DNA from 2 places in the uncultured Ligilactobacillus sp. genome. Region 2 is predicted to be linked to the other one. Evidence: predicted binding sites of a transcription regulator. Region 2 holds the regulator's gene; the other holds the start of a gene.
What was found. Region 2 encodes NrdR, which represses ribonucleotide reductase genes. Its sites were predicted from a motif close to ACACNATATATNGTGT; they were not measured.
Positions count from the first base shown of each region.

Region 1 (6,029 bases), on a different contig from region 2:
TCTCCTTGCACTTTAGAGGTCAAAGTAAATGGTTTTAGATCATTTGAAGCGATCCAATAATTTTCCAGCGTAACTAAGTCAGCACTGACACGGTCTTGTTTAGCAAAGTTATCGACCCTGACTTTAACATGTTCATGACGTGCTAGTTGATACAAACGATAATACACTTGACCTGAGCGATAAAAAAGCTCATTTGCTTCTGGAGCATGATGGACATACGGGCGATCTAAGACTAAAGAAACAATCACTTGTTTTGCATTTTGCAATAAACTAGTGATGATCTGATATTCGCCGGCGTTGAACTGTGAAAAACCATCCAAGATAAAATAACTGTGACTAAGATCACTTTGAGCCAACTTTTTAGCTAAGGCTTCTAACATATTAGCTGTGCCGAGATATTTTCCCTGGATATGTTGCTCAAATTCTCGATAAACGATACTTAGATCGTGCAACTTAGCTACTAGATCGGTATCTTTGCTCTGTTCTAACAATTCATAACTATGCCACAGATCTGCACTTGTGATCAAAGCTAAGCTCAATTCGATCAATTGACCAGCTAATTGTGACACAAAGCCTGTCTGGGTCTGTTCACTCTTAAAGATCGTCAATTCATCATTTTTAGTTCGCAAGATCTTATGGACCAACATATTAGCCCCAGCAGCCGATAGCCGAGGTAACTGGTAGCTAGGATCATTTTTCATAAAATACCAAGCTAACCGTGAAAAAGAAAGGATCTGGATATCCGTAGCAGCTAAGAGATCCTGCCCACTACTTTGCCGTAACTGATCTAAAACAAAAACTTCAGTCGCAAATTTTATATGATTGGGAACGATGTAATATATTTTGGCCTGAGGGTCTGTTTGACTGATATTTTTTATCTGCTCTAACAATATCGCTTGGTGATCTTTAGCCGCTGTGCCTAGCACAAAATTCAAACTCATAACTTTTTTCCTTCCTAAATGTAATTTACACCAATTATATCAAAGCAAAACAAAAAAGGCTCTGTTTAAAACAGAACCCCTTTACTTTAAATATTATCGTTGTTATTGAACAAACTATCTACCGAACGATTGTGATAGATCAAAGAAATTGCTTTAGCAAAGATCGGTGCGATCGATAAAACTTTTAGCTTGGAGAATTGCTTGTTTTCTGGGATCGCGATCGTATCTGTTACCACAACTTCTTTATATGGTGATTCCTCTAACTCTTCGACGGCACTTCCTGAAAAGACCGGATGCGTTGCACAAGCATAGATCTCACGTGCACCTGCTTTGTCCAAAGCTGCCGCTGCATCGGCCATCTTACCACCGGTATCGATCATATCATCAAAGACGATGCAGTTATGACCACTGACATCACCAATGATCGAAGAATTTTCGATATCTAAACGAGTATCATCGCGTTTATCAACGATCGCGATCGGTGCTTTTAAGAGATCAGCTAGATTTCTTGCCCCTTTAACACTATTATGGTCAGGCGCTACGACAACGACATCTTCACAAATGCCCTTTTGCTTAAAGTAAGCAGCTTGTTCGTAGATCGCTAATAAATGATCCACTGGAATGTCGAAGAAGCCTTGTAACTGACCTGCATGTAGGTCCATTGTCACAACTCGGTCTGCCCCAGCTAATGTGATGAAATTAGCGATCATCTTGGCTGTGATCGGTTCACGCGAACGTGCTTTACGGTCAGCACGTGCATAACCATAATAAGGAATAACTGCATTGATCGAACCAGCACTGGAGCGTCGTAACGCATCCATCATGACCATCAATTCCATAAAGTTTTCATTGACCGGATCAGCGACTGATTGCACGATGAACACATCGTCTCCCCGCACACTTTCATTGATGTTGATTTGGATCTCACCATCACTGAAATGTTTGACCGAGGCATCACACAGCTTGATCCCCAGTCCATCTGCGATTTTTTGTGCCAACGCTTGATTGGAATTCAATGCAAATAACTTGATATTTGCATTTTCTTGCATTTTTTCCATAAATTCCTCCAGATTTTGTCTAATTACCGTTTAGCTTGATTATTAGAGACACAGTATATGTTGATTATAACATAATTATCAGTCTAGTTGGGCCTTGATCTGTTGGACCATTGCGAGCTCTTCGTTAGTTGGAACTAGCATCACTTTGACTTTTGAGTTTTCAGTTGAGATCACACCTTCATGGTCAGCTTCATTTAGCTCTTGATCTAATTGGACACCTAAACAAGCTAGGCGTTGACAAACATCAGCACGTAACCACGGGTTGTTTTCCCCGATCCCACCGGCAAAGACCAACACATCGGCTCCACCTAATTGGGCAAAATAGCTTCCGACATAGGACACGATCTTATTTAAGTAAATATCTAAGGCTAACTTGCAACGTTGATCTACCTGATTAGCTTTGATATCACGCATATCATCCGAATAGCCCGACAATCCTAATAATCCCGACTTTTGGTTAAAGAGTTCAAGCACTTCATCGGCTGTTTTATCGAGTTTCTTCATTAAGAATGGCACGATCGAAGGATCGACATCACCAGCCCTAGTCCCCATCGTTAGCCCTGTCAAAGGCGTAAAGCCCATCGAACTGGCAAATGCTTTTCCATCTTTAACGGCTGAAACAGATGAACCACTACCCAAGTGCAAAGTGATCAATTTGAGATCAGCCAGTGGTTTTTCCAAAAGATCAGCTGTCTTTTGAGCCAAATATTCATGACTGATCCCGTGTTCGCCATAGCGTCTGATCCCATATTTTTGCGTCAACTCATATGGTAAACTAAAGATCGCATTTTCTTCTGGCATTTGGGTAAAAAATTGGCTGTCAAAGACCGCATATTGTGGTGTGTCTGGCATGACTTGTTGCATCAATTCGATGTACTTTGCTTCCATTGGATTATGTAATGGAGCATGGTCACTCAATGCTAGGACTTCTTTGATCGTTGCTTGATCCATCTTAGTAGCTTGAGTAAATTTTGTTCCCCCAGCTACGACACGGTGCCCAACACATTTAATGTCAGCTAAAGATGTGATCTTTAATTCTTGGATCTTTTCAATGATCATTTCAGCTGCTTTTTCATAAGACAGGTTATCTTGTGTTTCTTGATACGTCTGATCTCCATATTTGATCTCAAACTTTGAACCTGGCGCTACCATCCGCTCCACCAAGCCCTTAGCGACGACTGATTCATCGGTCAATTCAAATAATTTCCATTTAACTGATGAACTTCCGGCATTCATTAACAAAATTTTAGGCATTTCTGCGCACCTCCGATACTTTTAAGTATAACTTAAAAAGTAAAATTCAAAAAGATGCTTTATTTTCCCACATGGATTCTATTTTTGTGGAATTTGACAATAATTAATCTATTTGTTACATAAACGTGACAAATTGTAATTTTATCGGAATATGTATGTTATATAAAAAATGTATACTGCTAGTGTAGATAAATGAAAAGCAAGTAAATATTAAATATTTTTTTAAGGAGAGTTTACTTATGGAAATGAAGAAAGTTATTACGGGAGCTGCCGCGTTATCTGGTTTAGTTGCATTAGGGCAAACAGCAAATGCTGATGAAGTTGTCGTTAAAGCTGGCGATACAGTATCTGAATTAGCCCTTAAATACAACACAACGATCGATGCGATCCAACAAGCTAATAAATTACAAGATGTAAACTTGATCTTCGTTGGTCAACGCTTAGAAGTCGGTAGCAACGTTTTAGCTGACGCTTCCCAAGCTGCACAACAACAAGCTCAACCTGCACAAGCAGCTCCACAAGCTCAAACTCAAGTCCAAGAAGCACAACCTCAACAACAAACACAACAAGTGCAAACAACTGCTCCACAAACTCCATCAAACGATGCTGAAGCAAGTGCTAAAGCTTGGATCGCTAACGTTGAATCAGGTGGTTCTTATACTGCTCAAAACGGCCGTTACTACGGTAAATATCAATTGACTAATTCTTACTTGGGTGGAGATTACTCCCCAGAAAACCAAGAACGTGTAGCTGATAACTATGTTGCAAATCGTTATGGTTCTTGGCAAGCAGCTAAGTCATTTTGGCTTGCTAACGGCTGGTACTAATATCGATTTAAATATAACTTTACGGACTCAAAAAATTTTGAGTCCGTTTTTTGCGTGGTTGAGCCAATAACACAATATCTAGCGATTAGCAGAGCAAAATTTATACTACATGTTGTGTAAATTGTGGTATACTGATATCACAATCAAATTAGAAGGGGTTTTATTCTGATGGCTTTAGATCTATATACCAAAGATAACTGCATCCAATGCAAGATGACCAAGAAGTTTTTAATGGAGAATAATATTGAATTTGGAGAACATAATATCTCCGATCATCCAGAATATATCAACTACCTAAAAGAAAAGGGGTTACGCACAGTTCCAGTATTAGAACAAGATCACGCACCGATCATCAACGGTTTCCGACCTGATCTCTTAAAGAAGCTGGCAGCTCAATGAAAATAATCTATTTTAGCGTCACCGGGCAGACCCGACGCTTCATCAAAAAACTTGGGCCTACCGTCGATGCCACTGAGATCGATCCGGTGGACCCACTTTTTATGGTAAATGAACCATTCGTCTTGATCGTACCGACCTACGAAGATGAGATCACTTACCCTGTGACTGAATTTTTAGAATACGCAAATAACGCTGCATCATTAAAAGGGATCGTCGGGACCGGCAACCGTAATTTTGCAGAGTTATTTATTTTTACAGCCAAAAACTTGGCTAAAAAATTTAATGTTCCAGTGATCTATTCATTTGAATTCAATGGAACACCCACAGACGTCCAAAATTTCAAGGAAGCGGTGAATAAACTTGAGTCTTAAAGATATCGATATCAATAACGTTACGTACTACGACCTAAACAACCGAGTCAACATTCCTTTAAATGGTCAGATCCAACTCGACCAAGACAAGGCAGCTTTAAACGCCTTTTTCAAGGAAAATGTCATTCCTAATACGATGACCTTTGCTTCACTTAAAGAACGCTTTGACTATTTGCTAGACAATAATTATCTTGAAACACAATTTATCCAAAAATACGATTTTGCCTTTATTGAAAAGCTCTATGCGCAATTAGAAGCAGCTGATTTTCGTTTCAAGACCTTTATGGCAGCTTACAAGTTTTACACCCAATATGCGCTAAAAACTGATGATGGCAGTTATTACTTGGAAAGCTTCATCGATCGAGCCGCGATCAATGCTTTGTACTTTGCTGACGGTGATGAACAATTAGCGCTTCAACTAGCCGATGAGATCGTTCACCAACGCTATCAACCAGCAACTCCAAGCTTTTTGAATGCAGGACGTGCTAGACGTGGTGAATTGGTTTCTTGTTTTGTTTTACAAGTTACTGATGATATGAATTCGATCGGACGAGTGATCAACTCTGCACTTCAACTCTCACGGATCGGAGGCGGTGTCGGGATCACCTTGAGTAATCTTCGTTCAGCTGGAGCACCGATCAAAGGGATCAAGGGCGCTGCTTCTGGAGTCGTACCTGTCATGAAATTACTCGAAGATAGTTTTTCTTACTCCAATCAGTTAGGTCAACGTCAAGGCGCTGGTGTCGTTTATCTAAATGTTTTCCATCCCGATATCATCGACTTCTTAGCTTCCAAAAAAGAAAATGCCGACGAAAAGATCCGGGTCAAGACACTATCTTTAGGTGTGCTTGTACCCGATAAGTTCTACGAATTAGCCAAGCAAAACGCTGATATGTATCTCTTTGATCCATATGATGTCGAAAGAAAATACGGTACTCCTTTCTCTTACGTCGATATTACCGCAGAATACGATAACTTGGTCAACGATCCTGATATCGCTAAAAAGAAGATCCCCGCTCGCTTGCTCGAAGAAGAGATCTCAAAATTACAACAAGAATCTGGCTATCCTTATGTTGTCAATGTCGATACCGCTAATAAGGCTAACCCGATCAAAGGTAAGATCATCACCAGCAACCTTTGCTCTGAGATCTTGCAAGTTCAAACACCATCTTTAGTCAA
Region 1 covers NZ_CAQLEL010000150.1:18,451-24,479, forward strand. The annotation lists gene Q9Q35_RS11320 (PD-(D/E)XK nuclease family protein) at 1-941, opposite strand, end outside; gene Q9Q35_RS11325 (ribose-phosphate pyrophosphokinase) at 1,028-1,999, opposite strand; gene Q9Q35_RS11330 (acetate/propionate family kinase) at 2,078-3,253, opposite strand; gene Q9Q35_RS11335 (LysM peptidoglycan-binding domain-containing protein) at 3,493-4,080, shown strand; gene nrdH (glutaredoxin-like protein NrdH) at 4,249-4,479, shown strand; gene nrdI (class Ib ribonucleoside-diphosphate reductase assembly flavoprotein NrdI) at 4,476-4,850, shown strand; gene nrdE (class 1b ribonucleoside-diphosphate reductase subunit alpha) at 4,840-6,029, shown strand, end outside.
Region 1: the regulator NrdR is predicted to act here: its motif matches at 4,183-4,198, upstream of nrdH (glutaredoxin-like protein NrdH).

Region 2 (6,029 bases):
CATCGATGCTTACACGGATCTGATGTGCACCCAATTTTGAGCTCAATTGACGTGCATAATCTAAGTGAAGTTCATTCTTGACTGGAATGATCTCAACTTGCTTTGGAGCTAACCAAGTTGGGAAAGCACCCTTATACATTTCTGTCAAGTAGGCTGTGAAACGTTCCATCGTTGATACGATCCCACGGTGGATCATAACTGGACGGTGTTCTTCACCATCAGCCCCTGTATATTTGAGGTCGAAACGTTCTGGCAACAAGAAGTCCAATTGGATCGTTGAAAGTGTTTCTTCCCCACCGAGAGCTGTCTTGGTTTGAACATCTAATTTAGGACCGTAGAAAGCAGCTTCGCCTTCAGCTTCAAAATATTCCAAGCCAAGATCATCCATCGCAGCTTTGAGCATGCGTTGTGATTTTTCCCACATTTCATCATCATCATAGTACTTATGTGTGTTTTCAGGATCACGGTAGCTCAAACGGAAACGATAATCTTTGATATCAAAGTCATTATAGACATCGACCATCAATTGTAAAGTGCGTTTGAATTCTTCTTCGATCTGATCTGGTGTCACGAAAGTATGCCCGTCATTTAATGTCATTTCACGTACACGAGAAAGACCTGTCAAGGCACCTGATTTTTCGTAACGGTGCATCATCCCAAGTTCAGCGATCCGCAATGGAAGATCACGATATGAACGAATATGGTGGTTGTAAACTTGAATATGAGATGGGCAGTTCATCGGACGCAATTCAAGTAATTCGCCATCACCCATGTCCATTGGTGGAAACATATCTTCGCGGTAGTGATCCCAGTGACCTGATTGTTTATAAAGATCAACGTTAGCTAAAATTGGTGTATAAACATGTTCGTAACCACGAGCAACTTCTTTATCGATGATATAGCGTTCGATCGTACGACGGATCGTAGCCCCATTTGGCATCCAGTATGGTAGACCTGCACCAACTTTAGGATCAACAAAGAAGAGATCTAAATTGTTACCGATCACACGGTGGTCACGTTCACGTGCTTCTTTACGGCGTTGTAATTCAGCATCAAGATCTTTTTGCTTGTAAAATGCTGTCCCATAGATACGTTGTAACATTGGATTGCTTGAAGCACCTTTCCAGTAAGCACCGGCCACTGAAAGCAGTTGGAACACCTTGATCGCACCAGTTGAAGCCAATTGTGGTCCAAATGAGAAGTCATTGAAATCACCCAACTTATGAGCTACGACTTTACCAGCGTTATCGGCAGCGATCTCTTCGACTAATTCAGTCTGGTATTGATCACCAGCAACTAATTGCAAAGCTTCTTCTTTTGTATATTCAACACGTTCGATCGGTAAGTTTTGCTTGATGATCTCTTGCATCTTTTGTTCGATCTTTTCAAAATCAACTTCGGCCACTTGACCACTTGCATTGTCTGTATCAAAGAAGAAACCGTGTTCTAAGGCTTCACCTTGACCAAACTTCATTTCTGGATAAAGGCTATGCAAAGCACTAGCTAAAACATTAGCAGCTGTTTGCCATAACACGTTCATCCCTTCATCAGAATCTTTAGTGATGATCTCGATCTCACCATCTTCGTTTAAAGGTTCGTTGTAATCCACTAATTTACCATTAAATTTACCTGCAACAGACTTCTTAGCTAAGCTGATACTGATAGATTTTGCGATATCTTGTGTTGTTGTTCCAGCTGCAAATTGTTTTACAGCACCATCTGGAAACTTAACATTGATCTCTGACATTATATGATCCTCCTTGATTTTTACCAAGACATAAAAGACGCCCCTAGTGCTACATTTAACACTAGGGGCGTCTTTAACGCGGTTCCACCCAATTTCAAGGTCAGTTGACCCTCTCTTGATCGTCGATAACGGAAACGAGCCGTCCTACCTTTGCAGTAGGCTATCGTGATAAAAGTGGTAAGCTCCTCTTTAAGAGACTTGCAGTCAAGGGTCTCTTTCCCTGAATTGATTTGCCGTTTGTCTTTTACTTAATGTAATTCCTATTTAAGCACGAAACTTCTTCAATTTCAAGTCATTATTCCGGATTTCGGCGATTTTTTCCTACAACATGGTACTCATCGGCCAAAAACTTGATCCGTTCCATAATGCGCTTAGCTTTCAATGGTTCAGCCTCGCCACGATTATTGACCGTCAAATACTGCTGTTCTAGCTGTGCCAATGAGAGATTAGAGCTAAAAAAGGTCGGTAGTTCTTCTTGCATCCGGTATTGTAAGATGACACCTAAAACATCATCTCTTAGCCAACTGCTCAAAGAATCAGCACCGATATCATCGATCATCAAGACTTGTGCCTTTTTTAAACTATCGATATACTCTGTCGTTTGATTTTTACCGATCGAACTTTTGATCTCAACTGCAAACGATGGGAAATGCACCAAAGTCGTTTGATAACCCCTCTTAGCTAGATCGTTAGCGATCGCTGCTAAAAGATAGGTCTTACCTACACCAAAACTTCCTTCTAGATACAAGCCCTTGTGAAATTCTTTAGGATCTTTTGTATAACTAGTGATAAAAGATAAGGCAGCTTTTAAAGCTTCCATGCGTTCATCACTGCGCTCATAATCTTTTAATTGTGCTTTCCGAACACTACGCGGTAAATTGATCGTCTTAACGCGCGCTTCCAAGGCTTTTTGTTCTCGTTTAGCTTTGAGTTCAGCTGTAGGGACATACACGACTTCGATCCGATGATTGCTGATCGCAAGTGTTGGTAGATAACCTGGCGCAAAAGTCTGTTTACCTTGAGCTATCTGCTTTTTTAAAGTTACAAATTCATATAGTTTACTCGCACTTTTCATCACATCTTCTTGTGTCAAAGTTTGACTGTTCTCAGCCAAAAAAGTACGCACCTCGGTATCTTGTAAGATCTCAGTGATCAGTTTTTGATAGCGCTCATTCCAATTATTTCTTTGCATCTGCTCAGTCAAATTTTTACCTAGATCTTCCATCCTAGCCACCTACCTTTCTATTCACTTTGTTCTAGTTGTGCCAATAATTCGTCGATCTGGGCATTTAATACCTGTTTATCTTCTTTAGTTGGCTTAGCTTTCGATCCTTCTTTTTTATCTTTTGCCCATTCAGGGAGCGTTTCTTTTTGTACGATCTGTTGCTTTCGCGCATAATATGGCTTTTGTTGCTGTTCTTTTCGTGCTTTCTGGTTAGCCTTACGCATATAAAGCATGGCTTCTTCTGGAGCTGTTATCTTTTTTTCTGCCAATTTTGCTGCGGCTTTAGTAAAACGATTAGCGACTTTATCTTCTAGCATCGTGTTATTTTGCGCGATCAAATAATAGTGTAACAAGACATTGATCACTGCATTTGGCAACACTTGTTTTTCCACCAAATTTTTGACCGTATAACGCTCTAGATTAGTCACAAAACTGTTCTTTTGCCGTTTGAGTTCTTCGATAAATTCAAGTGGCAGATATTGTTTTGAAACAGCGATCAGTGCTAAGTCAGTTTGCGTCAATTCCGCACTTACCTCCGGATCGATCGATGCAGTCACTTTAGACTCTTTAGGGGTTATCTCTTTAAATTGCCGATCAAATTGCTGTGTGGCTAATTTTTTGACAAGTTCAAGATCAACTTTATCGTCCTTGACATTTAGCGCTTGTTCAAGCAATTTGACGAGTTCTAGTTCATTTAGACCATACAATAAAGCAATCGACTTTAAGGTCTCAAGTGAACGGCTGATCTCAGTTGCAGGCACAAAAGACTGGGCTAAAAGCTCTTTTAAGTATTCCACATCAAGATCAACTTCGACTGAATCGACAAAATTTTTAGTCGGTTTAGCTGGCGCTTTTACCTGTGAATTTTTGAGCAACGTATCTTTTTTCACGGTAAAAACATCTAGAAGCGACTTGGTGACCTCTTTAGCATTAGCATATGTGAAAGCTGGTTTGACAAATTCTTGTTTCAACTCATCATATTGGATCTGCCCTAATGAATCGGCTAAAAGCATGCTCAAGAGATCATCTTTAAAGAAATCTTCGGCACTCAAAGGGGCTTGTAACTCATAGATAAACACTTGACCAAGTTCATCTTTTTGAACGAATGTCTTCAATAGTCCAAGTGCTTCTAATCTGATCCGGGCTTCGTAAAAGTCACGTAAACCTAAACTCAAAATATCCAATAGCTCTTTATGCATCCGGCGCGCTAACAGATCTGGTGTTTGAGCTACTTTAGTCGCTAATAGTGAATAAATACCATAAGCATTGACGCCCATCAACGGCTGGTAGAGCTTTAAAATGACTTTGAACTCTGTCGAACCGATATGGGCTTTAGTATTGACAACGTAACCATCCTTAGGCGACATCTGCCTTAATCCTTCACTCATCGCCTAACATCCCCCTACTACTTACTTTTTTCGTTGTCACGTGCCATCAAGTCTTGCAATTCCTTTGCAAAAGATGCCATATCTTTAAATTCACGATAGACGCTAGCAAATCTGATATAGGCGATATCATCGACATTTGCTAAGATCTCCATCACATATTCACCGATCAATTGGCTGGAAACTTCATTACCTCCGACGGCACGGATCTTTGTTTCGACTTGATCGACGATATTTTGGATCTCATCCATTGCAACGGGTCGTTTTTCAGCCGCTCGCATGACACCCCGCAAAACTTTTTCACGATTAAATTCTTCTCTGGCACCATTTTTCTTAATAACTAATAGTGGCGCTGCTTCTACTCTTTCAAATGTAGTAAAACGGAAACCACAATTTTCACATTCCCGCCGGCGCCGAATGGCATGTCCATTGTCGGCGGGACGGCTATCCACTACACGTGATCCATTTTGATGACAATTTGGACACTTCATAATCTTTACCTCGCTGCCTAATTTTCGATTAAATTATTTATCTCTAGCCATTTTATCACTTGCGCTTGCGTTTCTTCAACTGTTCCCGAACTATCTACTGTAATTGTAGCCAATTTTCGCCTTTTTTCAGCAGACATCTGACTAGTGATCCGCTCAAGTGCCGCCTCTTCACTCAAATGATCGCGTTCTATGATCCGTTTTAATTGGACTGCTTTAGGAACTTCAACATTGATAACTGCATCACAATGATCTGCATAACCATTTTCAAATAATAAAGCGGCATCGATCACAACTACTTTACAGCCTTTTTGCTCAGCTAAGGTCAGCTGTTTTTCATATTCAGCTCTGATCAATGGCTGCATGATCTGGTCTAGTTGAGCTAATTTCTTAGGATCACTAAAGACTATCTTACCGAGCTTAGCCCGATCTAAAGTCTGATCAGTTTGGATGATCTGAGGTCCAAATGTTTTTTGTAGTTCAGCTAGACCAGGAGTCGCTGGTTCAACGACTTTTCGGGCGATCACATCAGCATCGAGGATCTTAAAACCTAATGTTTGTAAAAAATTGCTGATCGTCGTTTTGCCCATTCCGATCCCGCCAGTCAAGCCTAAAATATATGTCATTTTACCACCTGCTGGCAATGCGGACAAAAATGCGTGCCCCGTTGTCCCACAATGATCTTTTGGATCTTTGTACCACAACGTTTGCACGGCTCATTGGTTCGCCCATAAACATCTAGTTCAAATTGAAAAGCGCCCGTTTTTTGGAAAGCATCCGTGTAACTTCTGATCGTTGTTCCACCAGCTTTGATCGCTTTAGCTAATTCAGTGATGATATTATCATGCAGTGTCGATGCTTGTTCTAAGGTCAATTTTTGACATGACGTCTCAGGATGGATCTTACTTTGCCACAATACCTCATCAACATAGATATTGCCTAGCCCAGTGACCAAGGTCTGATCAAGTAAGGCAGTCTTGATATTTTTCTTCTTTTTTTGTAGCTTTTGATAAAAATCAGCAACTTTAAAAGTTTCATCTACTGGCTCAGGCCCCAATTTGGCCAAACCAGGCAGCTTTTCTTCACTGCCCGTTTTGACTAATTGCATCCGCCCAAATTTACGGACATCGTTATAGCGCAACTGACGGCCATCGGCTAGATAAAAGATGACATGTGTGTGCTTA
Region 2 covers NZ_CAQLEL010000114.1:40,838-46,866, forward strand. The annotation lists gene thrS (threonine--tRNA ligase) at 1-1,747, opposite strand, end outside; gene dnaI (primosomal protein DnaI) at 2,043-2,972, opposite strand; gene Q9Q35_RS08240 (replication initiation and membrane attachment family protein) at 2,990-4,360, opposite strand; gene nrdR (transcriptional regulator NrdR) at 4,378-4,848, opposite strand; gene coaE (dephospho-CoA kinase) at 4,866-5,471, opposite strand; gene mutM (DNA-formamidopyrimidine glycosylase) at 5,468-6,029, opposite strand, start outside.